Regions from separate parts of the Streptomyces sp. NPDC093568 genome, predicted to be linked through region 2. Evidence: predicted binding sites of a transcription regulator. Region 2 holds the regulator's gene; the other holds the start of a gene.
The links. Region 2 encodes HspR, which represses chaperone genes until heat shock. Its sites were predicted from a motif close to TTGAGNNNNNNNNNCTCAA; they were not measured.
Positions count from the first base shown of each region.

Region 1: a site for HspR is predicted at 2,486-2,504, ahead of dnaK (molecular chaperone DnaK). Genes of this name have one in related genera too.

Region 1 is NZ_JBIWJD010000001.1:809,326-816,449, forward strand. It holds gene ACIRD7_RS03505 (ATP-binding protein) at 1-16, shown strand, start outside; gene ACIRD7_RS03510 (hypothetical protein) at 13-1,824, shown strand; gene ACIRD7_RS03515 (OsmC family protein) at 1,890-2,318, shown strand; gene dnaK (molecular chaperone DnaK) at 2,551-4,425, shown strand; gene narI (respiratory nitrate reductase subunit gamma) at 4,436-5,158, opposite strand; gene narJ (nitrate reductase molybdenum cofactor assembly chaperone) at 5,155-5,649, opposite strand; gene narH (nitrate reductase subunit beta) at 5,649-7,124, opposite strand, start outside.
Region 2 is NZ_JBIWJD010000022.1:22,326-29,449, reverse strand. It holds gene dnaK (molecular chaperone DnaK) at 1-720, shown strand, start outside; gene grpE (nucleotide exchange factor GrpE) at 720-1,364, shown strand; gene dnaJ (molecular chaperone DnaJ) at 1,401-2,582, shown strand; gene ACIRD7_RS40860 (heat shock protein transcriptional repressor HspR) at 2,588-3,034, shown strand; gene ACIRD7_RS40855 (fibronectin type III domain-containing protein) at 3,123-4,787, opposite strand; gene ACIRD7_RS40850 (fibronectin type III domain-containing protein) at 4,827-6,533, opposite strand; gene ACIRD7_RS40845 (PA14 domain-containing protein) at 6,622-7,124, opposite strand, start outside.

The DNA of each region.
Region 1 (7,124 bases), on a different contig from region 2:
GGAGGCGCGGCGATGAGCCGCGGCGCCGACCACAAGGGCGGCAAGGGGCAGAAGAAGCGGGACCTCGCGGCGGAGGCCTTCGCCGAGGGGCTGCGGCTGGTACGCGCCAACCCGGCCCTCGCCGCCGTCGAGTTCACCGTCTGCCGGCACGAGAAGTGCGAGCAGGCGCCGCGCGACGGCCTCGTCCGCGTCGACTCCGACGGCGTGCTGCACGTCCACCCCGCCCGGCTCGCCGAGCCCGCCACCTGGGCCTGGGCGATCGCGCACGCCGTCCTGCACCTCGGCTTCGGCCACGTCCCGTCCAAGAAGGGGACGGCCGTGCAGCCCGACCGGGCCGATCTCGCCGCACGCTGTGTCGCCGTCAACCGCTTCCTGCTCACCTTCCCGGTCGGCAAGGCCCCGGACCACCTGCCGCCGGCCTACCCGGACGGTGACGAGGAGCAGCTCGCCGCGCCCTGGCGGCGCGACGGCGTCCCGGCCGCCTACGAGCGCTGCGGCACCGCGGGCCCGGAGCCCGACCAGCTCCTCGTGGAGTGGATGGGCTGGTTCGGCTCGCCCCCGGACCACCAGCTGGCCTTCGCGACCGCGCTGACCCGGACCGTGTCCACCGCGATGGACATGGCCGGCGGCCGCCGCGACTCCATGCTCGGCGAACCCGTCAAGAAGCGGCCCTGGCAGTGGGCGCTGGAGTGGTTCATCACCTCCTACCCGCTGCTCGGCGGCATCGCGGCCGGCATCAAGCTGGTCGCCGACGCCGAACTCGCCCGTGCGCACGGCATCGCCGTCGCCGCCGTCAACGCCGAGGCCGGCGAGATCTACATCAACCCGCTGCGCCAGTTCGAGGACGAGGAGTGGCGGTTCATCCTCGGCCACGAGATGCTGCACGCCGCCCTGCGGCACGGCGACCGCTGCGGCTCCCGCGACCCCTACCTGTTCAACGTGGCCTGCGACTACGTCATCAACGGCTGGCTGCGCGAGATGCAGGTCGGGGAGATGCCCCAAGGCCTGCTGTACGACGCGCGGTTCACCGGCCTGTCCGCCGAGGAGGTGTACGACCGGATCGCCGGCGACCTGCGCCGGATGCGCCGGCTGGCCACCCTGCGCGGCAAGGGCGTCGGTGACGTCCTGGGTGCCCCCCTCGGCCCGCCCGGTGACTATGTCGACCTCGACGAGTTCTACCGGCGGGGCCTTGGCCAGGGCCTCGACCTGCACCAGCAGCAGGAGCGCGGCTTCCTGCCCGGGGACCTGGTCCAGGAGATCCGAGCGCTCAGCCATCCGCCGCTGCCGTGGGACGCCCGACTGGCCCGCTGGTTCGACGAGTTCGTGCCGCGTCCGGAGCCGGTGCGGACGTACTCCCGGCCCGCGCGCCGTCAGGCGTCGACGCCCGACATCCCGCGCGCCGGGCGCTACTTCCCGCCCGAGGAGATCGCCCGCTGCACGTTCGGCGTGGTCCTGGACACCTCCGGCTCCATGAGCGCCGGCCTGCTCGGCAAGGCGCTCGGCGCGATCGCCTCGTACGCCGAGGCCCGGGACGTACCGGCCGCCCGGGTCGTGTTCTGCGACGCGGGACCCTACGACGCCGGTTATCTGCCGGTGACGGAGATCGCGGGCCGGGTGCGGGTGCGCGGGCGCGGCGGCACGGTCCTGCAGCCCGGGATCGACCTGCTGCAGCGCGCGGACGACTTCCCGCCGGGCGCGCCCGTCCTCGTCATCACCGACGGCTGGTGCGATGTGCTGCGGGTGCGGCGCGAGCACGCGTACCTGATTCCCCCGGGCCGTCGACTGCCGTTCACCCCGCGTGGGCCGGTCTTCCGGGTGAGCTGAGCGCGAGTGTGATCGGATGGGGGCACGGACCCCGGGAACCGGGCCCCCACGCGAAAGGAAGAATCGTGGCAACCACGCGCTCCGCACACACCGTCTGGGAAGGCAACCTGCTCGAGGGCAACGGAGTCGTCAACTTCGACTCTTCCGGTGCCATCGCGGCGCAGCCGGTCACCTGGGCCTCGCGCTCGCAGGACGCGAACGGCAAGACCAGCCCGGAGGAGCTGATCGCCGCCGCGCACTCCAGCTGCTTCTCCATGGCGCTGTCGCACGCGCTGAACGGCGCAGGCACCCCGCCCACCAAGCTCGTCACCTCGGCCGACGTGAACTTCCAGCCGGGTGAGGGCATCACCGGCATCCACCTCACCGTCGAGGGGACCGTGCCGGGCATCGACGACGACGCGTTCGTCGCCGCGGCGGAGGACGCCAAGAAGAACTGCCCGGTCAGCCAGGCGCTGACGGGGACGACGATCACGCTGTCCGCGAAGTTGGCGTAGCGCCAACGGGGAGCCGCGGTCGGTCGTTCTGCGTCCGCTGCGCCGTCGTGGCTGGTCGCGCAGTTCCCCGCGCCCCTCGAGGGGGCGGCCCTTCGGGCCGGCCCCCTCGATCCCTGAGCGGACGCTCAGCTGCCGTTTGGTACGCCCGCCCCGGGTCACTCGCCCCATTGACAAGAACCCGCTCAAGTTTTGTGCTGGAGTTCAAGGGGTGCCCTGGCGGAAGGGGACAACGATGGCACGCGCGGTCGGGATCGATCTCGGAACCACGAACTCGGTGGTCGCCGTTCTGGAGGGCGGCGAACCCACGGTCGTCGCCAACGCGGAGGGGGCCCGGACCACACCCTCGGTCGTGGCCTTCGCCAAGAACGGCGAGGTACTCGTGGGGGAGGTGGCCAAACGCCAGGCGGTGACGAACGTCGACCGCACCGCCCGCTCCGTGAAGCGTCACATGGGCGACGCGAGCTGGCGCTTCCCCGACCAGGGCGACATCGACGGCACCCGCTACCGGGCGCAGGAGCTGTCCGCCAGGGTGCTGCAGAAGCTGAAGCGGGACGCCGAGTCCTATCTCGGCGAGGACGTCACCGACGCGGTGATCACCGTCCCCGCCTACTTCGACGACACCCAGCGGCAGGCCACCAAGGAGGCCGGCGAGATCGCCGGCCTGAAGGTGCTCAGGATCATCAACGAGCCCACGGCCGCCGCCCTCGCCTACGGCCTCGACCGCGGCGAGGAGCAGACCGTGCTGGTCTTCGACCTCGGCGGCGGCACCTTCGACGTCTCGCTGCTGGAGATCGGCGACGGCGTCATCGAGGTCAAGGCCACCAACGGCGACACACACCTGGGCGGCGACGACTGGGACCAGCGGATCGTCGAGTACCTCGTGAAGAAGTTCAAGGGGCAGTACGGCATCGACCTCGGCACCGACAAGATGGCGCTCCAGCGGCTGCGCGAGGGCGCCGAGAAGGCCAAGATCGAGCTGTCCAGCTCCTCCGAGACGACGATCAACCTGCCCTACATCACCGCGTCCGCCGAGGGCCCCCTGCACCTCGACGAGAAGATGACCCGCGCCCAGTTCCAGGAGCTCACCGCCGACCTCCTCGACCGCTGCAAGACCCCCTTCCACCAGGCCGTCAAGGACGCCGGCGTCAAGCTCTCCGCGGTCGACCACGTCATCCTCGTCGGCGGCTCCACCCGGATGCCCGCCGTCACCGACCTGGTCAAGGAACTCACCGGCAAGGACCCGCACAAGGGCGTCAACCCCGACGAGGTCGTGGCCGTCGGCGCGGCCCTGCAGGCCGGTGTCATCCGCGGCGACGTCAAGGACGTCCTCCTGCTCGACGTCACCCCGCTGTCCCTCGGCATCGAGACCAAGGGCGGCATCATGACGAAGCTCATCGAACGCAACACGACGATCCCGACCCGGCGTTCCGAGATCTTCACCACCGCCGCCGACAACCAGCCCTCGGTCGGCATCCAGGTCTACCAGGGCGAACGCGAGATCGCGGCGTACAACAAGAAGCTCGGCGTCTTCGACCTGACCGGTCTGCCGCCGGCCCCGCGCGGTGTCCCGCAGATCGAGGTCGCCTTCGACATCGACGCCAACGGGATCATGCACGTCTCCGCGAAGGACCTGGCGACGGGCCGCGAGCAGAAGATGACCGTGACCGGTGGCTCGGCCCTGCCGAAGGACGACATCGACCGCATGATGCGCGAGGCCGAGCAGTACGCCGAGGAGGACCACAAGCGCCGCGAGGCCGCGGAGGCGCGCAACCAGGCCGAGCAGCTCGTCTACCAGACGGAGAAGTTCATCCGCGACAACGAGGACAGGGTCCCGGCGGACACCAAATCGGAGGTCGAGTCGGCGATCACCGAGCTGAAGCAGCAGCTGGAGCAGAACGCCGAGACGAACGTCCTGCGCGGCGGCATCGAGAAACTCGCCACCGTCAGCCAGCAGATGGGCCAGGCCATGTACGCCCAGTCCCAGCAGGCACCGTCGGACGGCTCCGCCGGGACGGGCGCCGAGCAGAGCTCACCGCAGGACGACGACGGCGTGGTGGACGCGGAGATCGTCGACGACGAGAGGGACCAGAAGGGCGGGGCCGCGTGACGGCCGTCCTCTAGGACCCGGTCTTCTCCCAGCCCCGCCGCTCCGGCCGCGGCCCCGGCTGTTCGGGGTCGCGGCTGCGGTACACCAGGTACGGCCGGAACAGGTACTGCACCGGCGCGCTGAACATGTGCACCAGCCGGGAGTACGGCACCAGCGCGATCAGCGCCATGCCGATCACCATGTGGATCTCGTACAGCACCGGCACACCGGCCATCCGGTCGACGTCCGGCTCCAGGGTGAACAGGCTGCGGGCCCAAGAGGCGATCGACCGGCGGTAGTCGTAGCCGTCACCGGAGGCGTGCGTGAGCTTGGCGGCCACACCCAGCACGATCGCTCCGAGCAGCACGACGTACATGACCTTGTCGTTGGCCGTGGTCGCCCGGAACACCGGTGCGTCGGTGCGCCGGCGGTACAGCAGCAGCACGATCCCGGCGACCGTCACCACTCCGGCCGCCGTACCGCCGTAGAGGGAGAACAGGTGGTACGTGTGCTCGCTGACGCCGAGCGACCTCGTCCACGACTCGGGGACGAACAGCCCCACCAGATGGCCGGCCAGCACGAACAGGATGCCGTAGTGGAACGCGGGCGAGGCGATGTTCAGCAGCCTCGACTCGTAGACCTGGGAGGAGCGGGTGGTCCAGCCGAAGCGGTCGTAGCGTTGGCGCCAGACCAGGCCCGCGACGAGCAGGGCGAAGGTGACGTAGGGCAGGACACCCCACAGCAGTGTGGTCATGAGCGCACCCCCGGTTGTTCGGTCGGCAAGGTGGCGCACACGGCGTCCAGGACGGACGCGTACGGTGTGCCGTAGTCGGTGAGGCGGGCGCGGAGCTGCTCCAGGCAGTCCCGGTGTTCCAGCAGGAGCTCGGTGTCGCCGGTGCGGGCCGCGAACTCCAGGACCGCGGGCAGGAAGTCGGGCAGCTCCTCGCCGGTGAACTCCAGCCCGTGGGAGCGGTAGAGCTCCTTGAGGCGGACCAGCGACATCCCGCGCCGCCGGGTGTCCCCGTCGAGCCACCAGGTCAGATACAGGCTGTGGCGGTTCTTGAAGTCGAAGACCTCGACGTAGTGCGCGGCCAGTTCCTCCGCCGGTGTCACCGCCGCGTGGTCGGTGAACTCCCGCAGCTGCGGGGCGGCTTCGCGCAGCAGCGGGAGCCGGGCGCGGAAGTCGTCGTCGGGGTAGGTCAGGCAGAGCGCGGCCGCCTGGTAGAGCACCTCGAAGGACGGCATCAGGTCTCCTCGGCGGTGTTGTCGGAAGTCTGCCGCCGGCGCAGGGCATGGAAGTTCTCCACCGTCACCAGCGGCAGCAGCTTGCGGCCGGAGTCCTGGCCGACGGGCCCGTCCCCGCCCATCCCGGGCCCGCCCTCGTAGTCCAGGCTGCACCCCTGCGGGAGCGCCGACTCCTCCAGGCGGCGGGCGTCGGCGACGGCCGCCGTCGGAATGACGTACCGGTCCTCGTACTTGGCGATCGCCAGCAGCCGGTACATCTCCTCGATCTCCCCGGCCGCCATGCCCACCGCGGCCGGCACCGAGGGGTCCGGCTCGTCGCCGAGGTTGATCGCCCGCATGTGGGAGCGCATCGCGGCGAGCTTCTCCAGCGAGGCGCGTACCGGACCGATCGCCCCGGCGGTGAACATCTGCGCCAGGTACTCCAGCGGGATGCGCAGGCTGTCGATCGCGCCGAACAGGTTCCCCGCGTCCTCGCCGTCGTGCCCGGTCTCCGCGAGCACGTCCACCACAGGGGAGAGCGGCGGGATGTACCAGACCATGGGCATCGTCCGGTACTCCGGATGCAGCGGCAGGGCGACGCGGTACTTGCTGATCAGCGCGTGCACGGGGGAACGCCGGGCCGCCTCCAGCCAGTCGTACGGGATCCCCGCCCGCTCGCAGGCCTGCCGCACCGCGCGGTCCTCGGGATCGAGGAAGATGCCCAACTGGGCCTCGTACAGGTCCCGTTCGCGCGGTACGGAAGCCGCGGCCGTCACCCGGTCGGCGTCGTACAGCACCACCCCGAGGTAGCGCAGCCGGCCCACACAGGTCTCCGAGCAGACCGTCGGCAGACCGACTTCCACGCGCGGATAGCACATCGTGCACTTCTCGGCCTTGCCGGTGGCGTGGTTGAAGTACACCTTCTTGTACGGGCATCCCGTCACGCACATCCGCCAGCCCCGGCACCGGTCCTGGTCGACGAGGACGATGCCGTCCTCCGCCCGCTTGTACATCGCCCCCGACGGGCACGACGCCACGCAGGACGGATTCAGGCAGTGCTCGCAGATCCGCGGCAGATAGAACATGAAGCTCTGCTCGAACTCGAACCGCACCTTGTCCGAGGCCTGCGTGCGCGCCTGCTCGACCATCGGGTCGAAGTCGCCGTAAGCGGGGGCGCCCGCGAGGCTGTCGTCCCAGTTCGCCGACCACTCGATCTTCATCGGCTTGCCGTCGAGCTGGGAGATCGGCCGGGCCACCGGGTAGTCGTCGCCCAGCGGGGCGTCGGTGAGGTTCTTGTAGTCGTACGTCCAGGGCTCGTAGTAGTCCTTGAGCTCCGGGAGTTCGGGGTTGGAGAAGATCCCGGCGAGCTTGCGGAAACGGCCGCCCGCCTTCAGCTTCAGCGCGCCGCGCCGGTTCAGCTCCCAGCCGCCGCGCCAGCGCTCCTGGTCCTCGTAGCGGCGCGGATAGCCCTGGCCGGGGCGGGTCTCGACGTTGTT
Region 2 (7,124 bases):
GGCATCATGACCAAGCTCATCGAGCGGAACACGACGATCCCGACCAAGCGGTCCGAGATCTTCACCACCGCCGAGGACAACCAGCCCTCCGTGCAGATCCAGGTCTACCAGGGCGAGCGCGAGATCGCGGCGTACAACAAGAAGCTCGGGATGTTCGAGCTGACCGGTCTGCCGCCGGCCCCGCGCGGTGTCCCGCAGATCGAGGTCGCCTTCGACATCGACGCCAACGGCATCATGCACGTGACCGCGAAGGACCTCGGCACGGGCAAGGAGCAGAAGATGACCGTCACCGGTGGCTCCTCGCTGCCGAAGGACGAGGTCAACCGGATGCGCGAAGAGGCCGAGAAGTACGCGGAGGAGGACCACGCCCGCCGCGAGGCCGCCGAGTCCCGCAACCAGGGCGAGCAGCTCGTCTACCAGACGGAGAAGTTCCTCAAGGACAACGAGGACAAGGTCCCCGCCGAGGTCAAGACCGAGGTCGAGTCCGCCGTCGAGGAGCTGAAGACCGCGCTCAAGGGCGAGGACACCGCCGAGATCCGCACCGCCACCGAGAAGGTCGCGGCCGTCTCGCAGAAGGTCGGCCAGGCCATGTACGCCGACGCCCAGGCCGGTCAGGCCGCGGGCGGTCCCGAGGGTGCCGCCGCCGGTGGCGCCAAGGCCGACGACGACGTCGTGGACGCCGAGATCGTGGACGACGAGCGCAAGGACGGTGTCGCGTAATGACGGAGGAGACCCCGGGCTTCGAGGAGAAGCCCGACGTCCCCTCCGGCGCGACCCCTGACGACGCCGAGCCGAAGGCCGCCCCTCAGGAGGGGGCGGCCCCGGCCGGGGACGGAACCGCAGACGCGGGCCTGGTGGCCCAGCTGGACCAGGTGCGCACGGCGCTCAGCGAGCGCACGACGGACCTCCAGCGGCTCCAGGCCGAGTACCAGAACTACCGCCGCCGGGTGGAGCGCGACCGGATCACGGTCAAGGAGATCGCCATCGCGAACCTCCTGACCGAGCTCCTGCCGGTGCTCGACGACATCGGCCGGGCGCGGGAACACGGCGAGCTCGTGGGCGGGTTCAAGTCGGTGGCGGAGTCCTTGGAGACCGTCGCCGCCAAGATGGGCCTGCAGCAGTTCGGCAAGGAGGGCGAGCCCTTCGACCCGACGATCCACGAGGCGCTGATGCACTCCTACGCGCCGGACGTCACCGAGACGACCTGCGTCGCGATCCTCCAGCCGGGGTATCGCATCGGCGAGCGCACCATCCGCCCCGCGCGGGTGGCCGTCGCCGAGCCCCAGCCGGGCGCGCAGACCGTCAAGGACGAGGGTGCCGAGACGGCCGACGACAAGGAGAGCGGTGGCCCGGACGAGGGCTGACGTTGACCTGACGAGGAGAGAGGAGGGACGTCGAGGATGAGCACCAAGGACTTCATCGAGAAGGACTACTACAAGGTCCTCGGCGTCCCCAAGGACGCCACCGAGGCCGAGATCAAGAAGGCGTACCGGAAGCTCGCTCGCGAGAACCACCCGGACGCCAACAAGGGCAACGCCAAGGCGGAGGAGCGGTTCAAGGAGATCTCCGAGGCGAACGACGTCCTCGGCGACCCCAAGAAGCGCAAGGAGTACGACGAGGCGCGCGCCCTCTTCGGCAACGGCGGCTTCCGCCCGGGGCCGGGCGGCGCGGGCGGTTCCTTCAACTTCGACCTGGGCGACCTCTTCGGAGGCGGCGCCCAGGGCGGACAGGGGGGAGCCGGCGGCTTCGGCGGCGGACTCGGTGACGTCTTCGGGGGCCTGTTCAACCGCGGTGGCACGGGCACGACCCGTACCCAGCCCAGGCGCGGCCAGGACATCGACACCGAGGTCAGCCTCAGCTTCACCGAGGCGATCGAGGGTGCGACGGTCCCGCTGCGCATGTCCTCGCAGTCGCCGTGCAAGGCGTGCGCGGGCACCGGCGACAAGAACGGCACGCCGAGGGTGTGCCCGACCTGCGTGGGCACCGGCCAGGTGGCCCGGGGCTCGGGCGGCGGGTTCTCCCTCACCGACCCGTGCCCGGACTGCAAGGGGCGCGGCCTGATCGCCGAGCACCCGTGCCTGGAGTGCAAGGGCAGCGGTCGCGCCAAGTCGTCCCGGACCATGCAGGTCCGCATCCCCGCCGGGGTGTCGGACGGCCAGCGCATCCGGCTGCGCGGCAAGGGAGCGCCCGGCGAGCGCGGCGGCCCGGCGGGCGATCTGTACGTCACCGTGCACGTCGACGCCCACCCCGTGTTCGGCCGCAAGGACGACAACCTCACGGTGACCGTCCCCGTCACCTTCGCGGAGGCGGCCCTCGGCGGCGAGGTCAGGGTCCCGACCCTGGGCGGACCGCCGGTCACCCTGAAGCTGCCGCCCGGCACGCCCAACGGCCGCACCATGCGGGCGCGGGGCAAGGGCGCGGTCCGCAAGGACGGCACCCGCGGGGACCTGCTGGTCACCGTCGAGGTGAGTGTCCCGAAGGACGTGACGGGGAAGGCTCGTGACGCGCTTGAGGCGTATCGCGAGGCGACCGCGGGTGAGGATCCGCGGGCGGAGCTGTTCCAGGCCGCGAAGGGAGCTTGATGGAGATGGACGGTCGTCGACGCAACCCGTATGAACTGACCGAGGAAACCCCGGTCTACGTCATCTCGGTGGCGGCCCAGCTCTCCGGCCTGCACCCGCAGACCCTTCGCCAGTACGACCGTCTGGGCCTGGTCTCCCCGGACCGCACGGCCGGCCGGGGCCGCCGCTACTCGGCCCGCGACATCGAACTGCTCCGCCAGGTGCAGGCGCTGTCGCAGGACGAGGGCATCAACCTGGCCGGCATCAAGCGCATCATCGAACTGGAGAACCAGGTCGCGGCCCTGCAGTCCCGGGTGGCCGAGCTCCAGGCCGCCGTCGAGGGCGCGGCGGCGGCGATGCAGCAGCGCGAGGCGGCGGTCCACGCGTCGTACCGCCGCGATCTGGTGCCGTACCAGGAGATGCAGCAGACCAGCGCGCTGGTGGTGTGGCGGCCGAAGAAGCCGAAGGACTAGGCAGGACTAGGCGGACTTGCAGGGGAAGGGGCCCGGAGGTTCATGACGAACCTCCGGGCCCCTTTGCTGTGTCATCGGCGGCAGGCCGTCAGCGGCCGACGAAGAACTCCAGCGAGGCGCTTTGCGTGCCCTGGCGGCCGTAGGCGTCCACGGCGTACACCTCGGCGATGCAGGGGCCGTTGTAGGGGGCCGTCCAGGAGAGCGACCCCGTGGCGGAGAACCGGGTGCCGCTGATGCCGCAGGCGCCCGAGATCTCCCAGGAGTAGCCCTTCAGGATGCGTCCCTCGTCGCCCGTGCCGGGGGCGGCCGTGATCTGGACCGGACTGCGCGCGGGGATGCCCGTGCTGACCAGGGCCAGCTTCGGCGCGGCCGGGCCGCTCGCGGTGGCCGGCGTCAGCCGGTCGACGACGCTCTCGGCGGAGGGCACGGAGTCGGCGTCCTGGGCGTCGACGGCGGCCACGTAGTAGTACGCCTTGCCCTTCGGGGCGGAGGTGTCGGCGTACGACGTGCCGGACGTGGAGCCCAGGAGACTCCAGGCGCCGGTGGGGGCGGTGCGGCGGTAGACGCGGTAACCGGTGACCCCGGCGTCCTCGGACGCGGCCCACGCCACCTTCGTGGAGTCGTCGGCGGGAGTGCTCGTCAGACCTGTGGGAGCGGCGACGGCTGATGCCACGGGGCGGGTGACCACCGCGGGGTCGGAGACCGGGGCGATGTTGCCGGCGGCGTCGAGGGCCACCACCTTGTAGGTGTAGGCCAGACCCGCAGGCGCTATGGGGTCCGTCCAGGATGTGCCGAAGACGATGTCCGGGCCGTCCGTGTCCGACTGGCCGCTCGCCGCGCCCCACACCTCGTAGTGGTGCACGTCCTTCGACGTCGAGGCCTTCCAAGTCAGGGAGTTGCCAGCCGTCGTCCCCAGCGCCGACACGGTCTCGACCCGCGCCGGGGCCGTCCGGTCGACGGTGGTGACGGCCTGGTCCGCGCTCCCTGACGAGGAGTTGCCCGCCCTGTCGTAGGCGCGCACCTCGTAGTAGTACGTGTCGCCGGTCACCGGGAGGGTGCTGTCGGTGTACGAGGTGGAGGTGGTCGTCGCGAGCGGGGTGCTGCCGTAGGCGGCGCCCTTCAGGCGCCGGTAGACGCGGTAGCCCGCGAGGTCCATCTCCTTGTTCTTGGACCAGGTGACCTGCGCCTTGCCCGTCGCCGTGTCGTACGTGACCTTCGCGCCGGTGGGCGTGAGCGGCTTGACCTTGTCGACGGTCGCCGAAGTCCTCGGCGTGTAGCCGAACTCGACGCGAGCGCTGCCGGTCCAGTTGACGTAGTCGACGCGGAGGGTGTGCTTGCCGGCCGGAATGGTGACGTTGACGGTCTTGGAGACCGTTGTGGAGGTGTTCTTCCACAGGTCGATCTCGCGGGTGCCGTCGAGGTAGACGCGGACGCCGTCCAGCCCGGAGGCGGAGAGGGCGAAGGGACCGCCGGAGCCGAAGTCGCGGGTGAGGGTCCAGCGGACGGCGAAGTTGTCCGCCGGCAGGCCGGTGACGGGTGCGCCGCTCCAGCTCTGGTCGATGGCCGTGTCGCAGTCCGTCACCTTCGGTGTGCCGGAGAAGGCGGTGTTCGCGAAGAACTGCCGCTTGAAGACCGGGGAGACGCAGGTCACGGCGGCGGAGGCGGGCGTGGCGACGGCGGTGAGCAGGCTGCCCGCGGTGGTGAGCACGAGGGCGGTCGCGGTGGCCGCGGTCGTGCGTCTGGCTGGGTTCATGGGTCCTCTGGAATCAGGAACTGGCGGGCGCGGGGGGGGCTACCAGGTCTCCTCGGGCGGAGCCACCGGTTCCGTCACGGTGACGTACGAGAAGCCCTCACCGCTGAGGGGAAGGGAGTTGCCGGCGAAGTCCTCGGCGACCACGGCCCAGCGGACGTCCGCGCCCTGGAGGTCGTAGATCTCGTGGGAGTAGTACATCGTCGGCCCTTCCTGCCAGTGCGGCAGGACCTCCGACCACTCCTCGTACTCCCAGGCGCCGTCGACGAGCTTGCCCCGGTGGATGACGTAGCGCTTGATGTCCTCCTCGGCGCTGCGCTGCCACCGCAGCTCGATGTCGTAGCCGTCCATGGCGCCGCTGAGCCCGCTGACGGCCGCCGGGGCCAGACCGGTCGCGGGGGCGGTGCCCGTCGCCGGTGCCGACGCGGTGGACTCCTGGCCCTCGGTGTCCACGGCGGTCACGGTGTAGGCGTACGAGGTGCTGTGCCGCACGTTGCTGTCGGTGTACGAGGTCTGCGCGGCGCGGAGTTCCGCGATGAGCCGGCCGTTGCGGTAGACCCGGAACCTCGCCAGGTCCTGGGTGACGGGCGTGGTGGCGGGCTTCCAGGTCAGCGCGATGCCGCCGCTCGTCGACGTGGCCGTCACAGCGGTCGGCGCGGAGGGTGCCCAGTTGCCCCGCGCGACGTACACCGCCGCCGACTTCGCGGACGCGTTGCCGGCGGCGTCGACGGCCGTGACCCAGTAGGCGTAGTCCAGGTTCTCCTTGGCCGTGGTGTCGAGCCAGGAGGTGGCCGTCACCTGCGCGACCCGCACGACGGGGTTCTCGCCGTCGTACTCCCAGCGCCGGTGCACGAGGTACTCCGTCGCTCCCGGGACCGCGTTCCAGGACACCTTGATTCCCGGCTGGCCGGCGGTCGCGGTGACGCCGGAGGGAACGGCCGGCGCGGTGCGGTCGGGGGTGGTGACGGGCCTGTCGGCGGTGCCGGCCGACTCGTTGCCTGCCTTGTCCGCCGCCCGGACCTCGTAGTAGTACGTCTGACCGGTCGCGGGCGGGGTGTCGGTGTACGAGGTCGCCGTGGTGGTCGTCAGCTTCTTCCAGGTGCTGCTGTCCTTCAGGCGGCGGTAGACGCGGTACCCGGCGAGGTCCATCTCCTGGTTCTTCGCCCAGGTCAGCTTCGCCTTGCCCGTCGCCGTGTCGTACGTGACGCCCGCGCCGGTGGGCGTGAGCGGCTTGACCTGGTCGACCGTCGCCGAAGTGCGGGGGGTGTAGGCGAACTTGACGTTGGCCGTGCCGGTCCAGTTGACGTAGTCGACGCGCAGGGTGTGTCTCCCCGCCGGGACGGTCAGGTTGACCGTCTTGGACACCGTGGAAGAGACGTTCCGCCACAGGTCGATCTCGCGGGTGCCGTCGAGGTAGACGCGGATGCCGTCCTGGGTGGCGGCGGTGAAGGTGAAGGGGCCGCCGGAGCCGAAGTCGCGGGTGAGGGTCCAGCGGACGGCGAAGTTGTCCTTCGGCAGGCCGGACGCGGGTGCGTTCGTGCTCCAGTTCTGGTCGATGGCCGAGTCGCAGTCGGTCACCTTCGGGGTGCCCGAGAAGGCCGTGTTCGCGAAGAACTGCCGCTTGAAGACCGGGGAGTTGCAGGTCACGGCGGCGGAGGCGGGCGCGGCGAGGGCCGTGAGCAGGCTGCCCGCGGTGGTGAGCACGAGGGCGGTCGCGGTGGCCGCGGTCGTGCGTCTGGCTGGGTTCATGCGGTCCTTCGGTCCTGTTCGGCAACGGCGGTGATCAACCGTTGCCGAACAGGACCTGCCAGGAGCCCTATTGGTTGTACGGCACCTGTCAGAGGTCGGCGGGATCGGTGACCGCCCAGTCACCGCCGGGCGCCGACTCCGTGCCGTCCGCGTACGTCGCGGTCACCCAGTAGTAGCGGGTGGTGCCCGCGCCGGCGCCGTTGTCCACGTAGGAGGTCCCCGTCGTGGCCGCCAGCTTCTCGTACGACTCGGTGTCCCGGTTCCAGCGGTAGACCTGGTAGCCGGTGGCGTCGGCCACGGCGTTCCAGGACAGCACGGCGGTGTCGTGGTTCTCGTCGGCCGTCAGGTGCACCGGCGAACCCTCGGGCGTGGCCACGCTCGGCGTCATGTCGAGCTCGGTGACCCGCACGGCCTGGACCGGGTCGTCGCTCCACCTGATGGCGGAGTTGCCCGCGTCGTCCACGGCGTCGACGAAGAAGCAGACCTCGTCGCCGTCGGGGAGCGTGGTGTAGTCGTAGGACGTGTCGCCGGGCGCGACGTAGTCCACCAGGCTGCCCCAGCAGACCTGTTCGCCCTCGTCGCCGTAGAGCT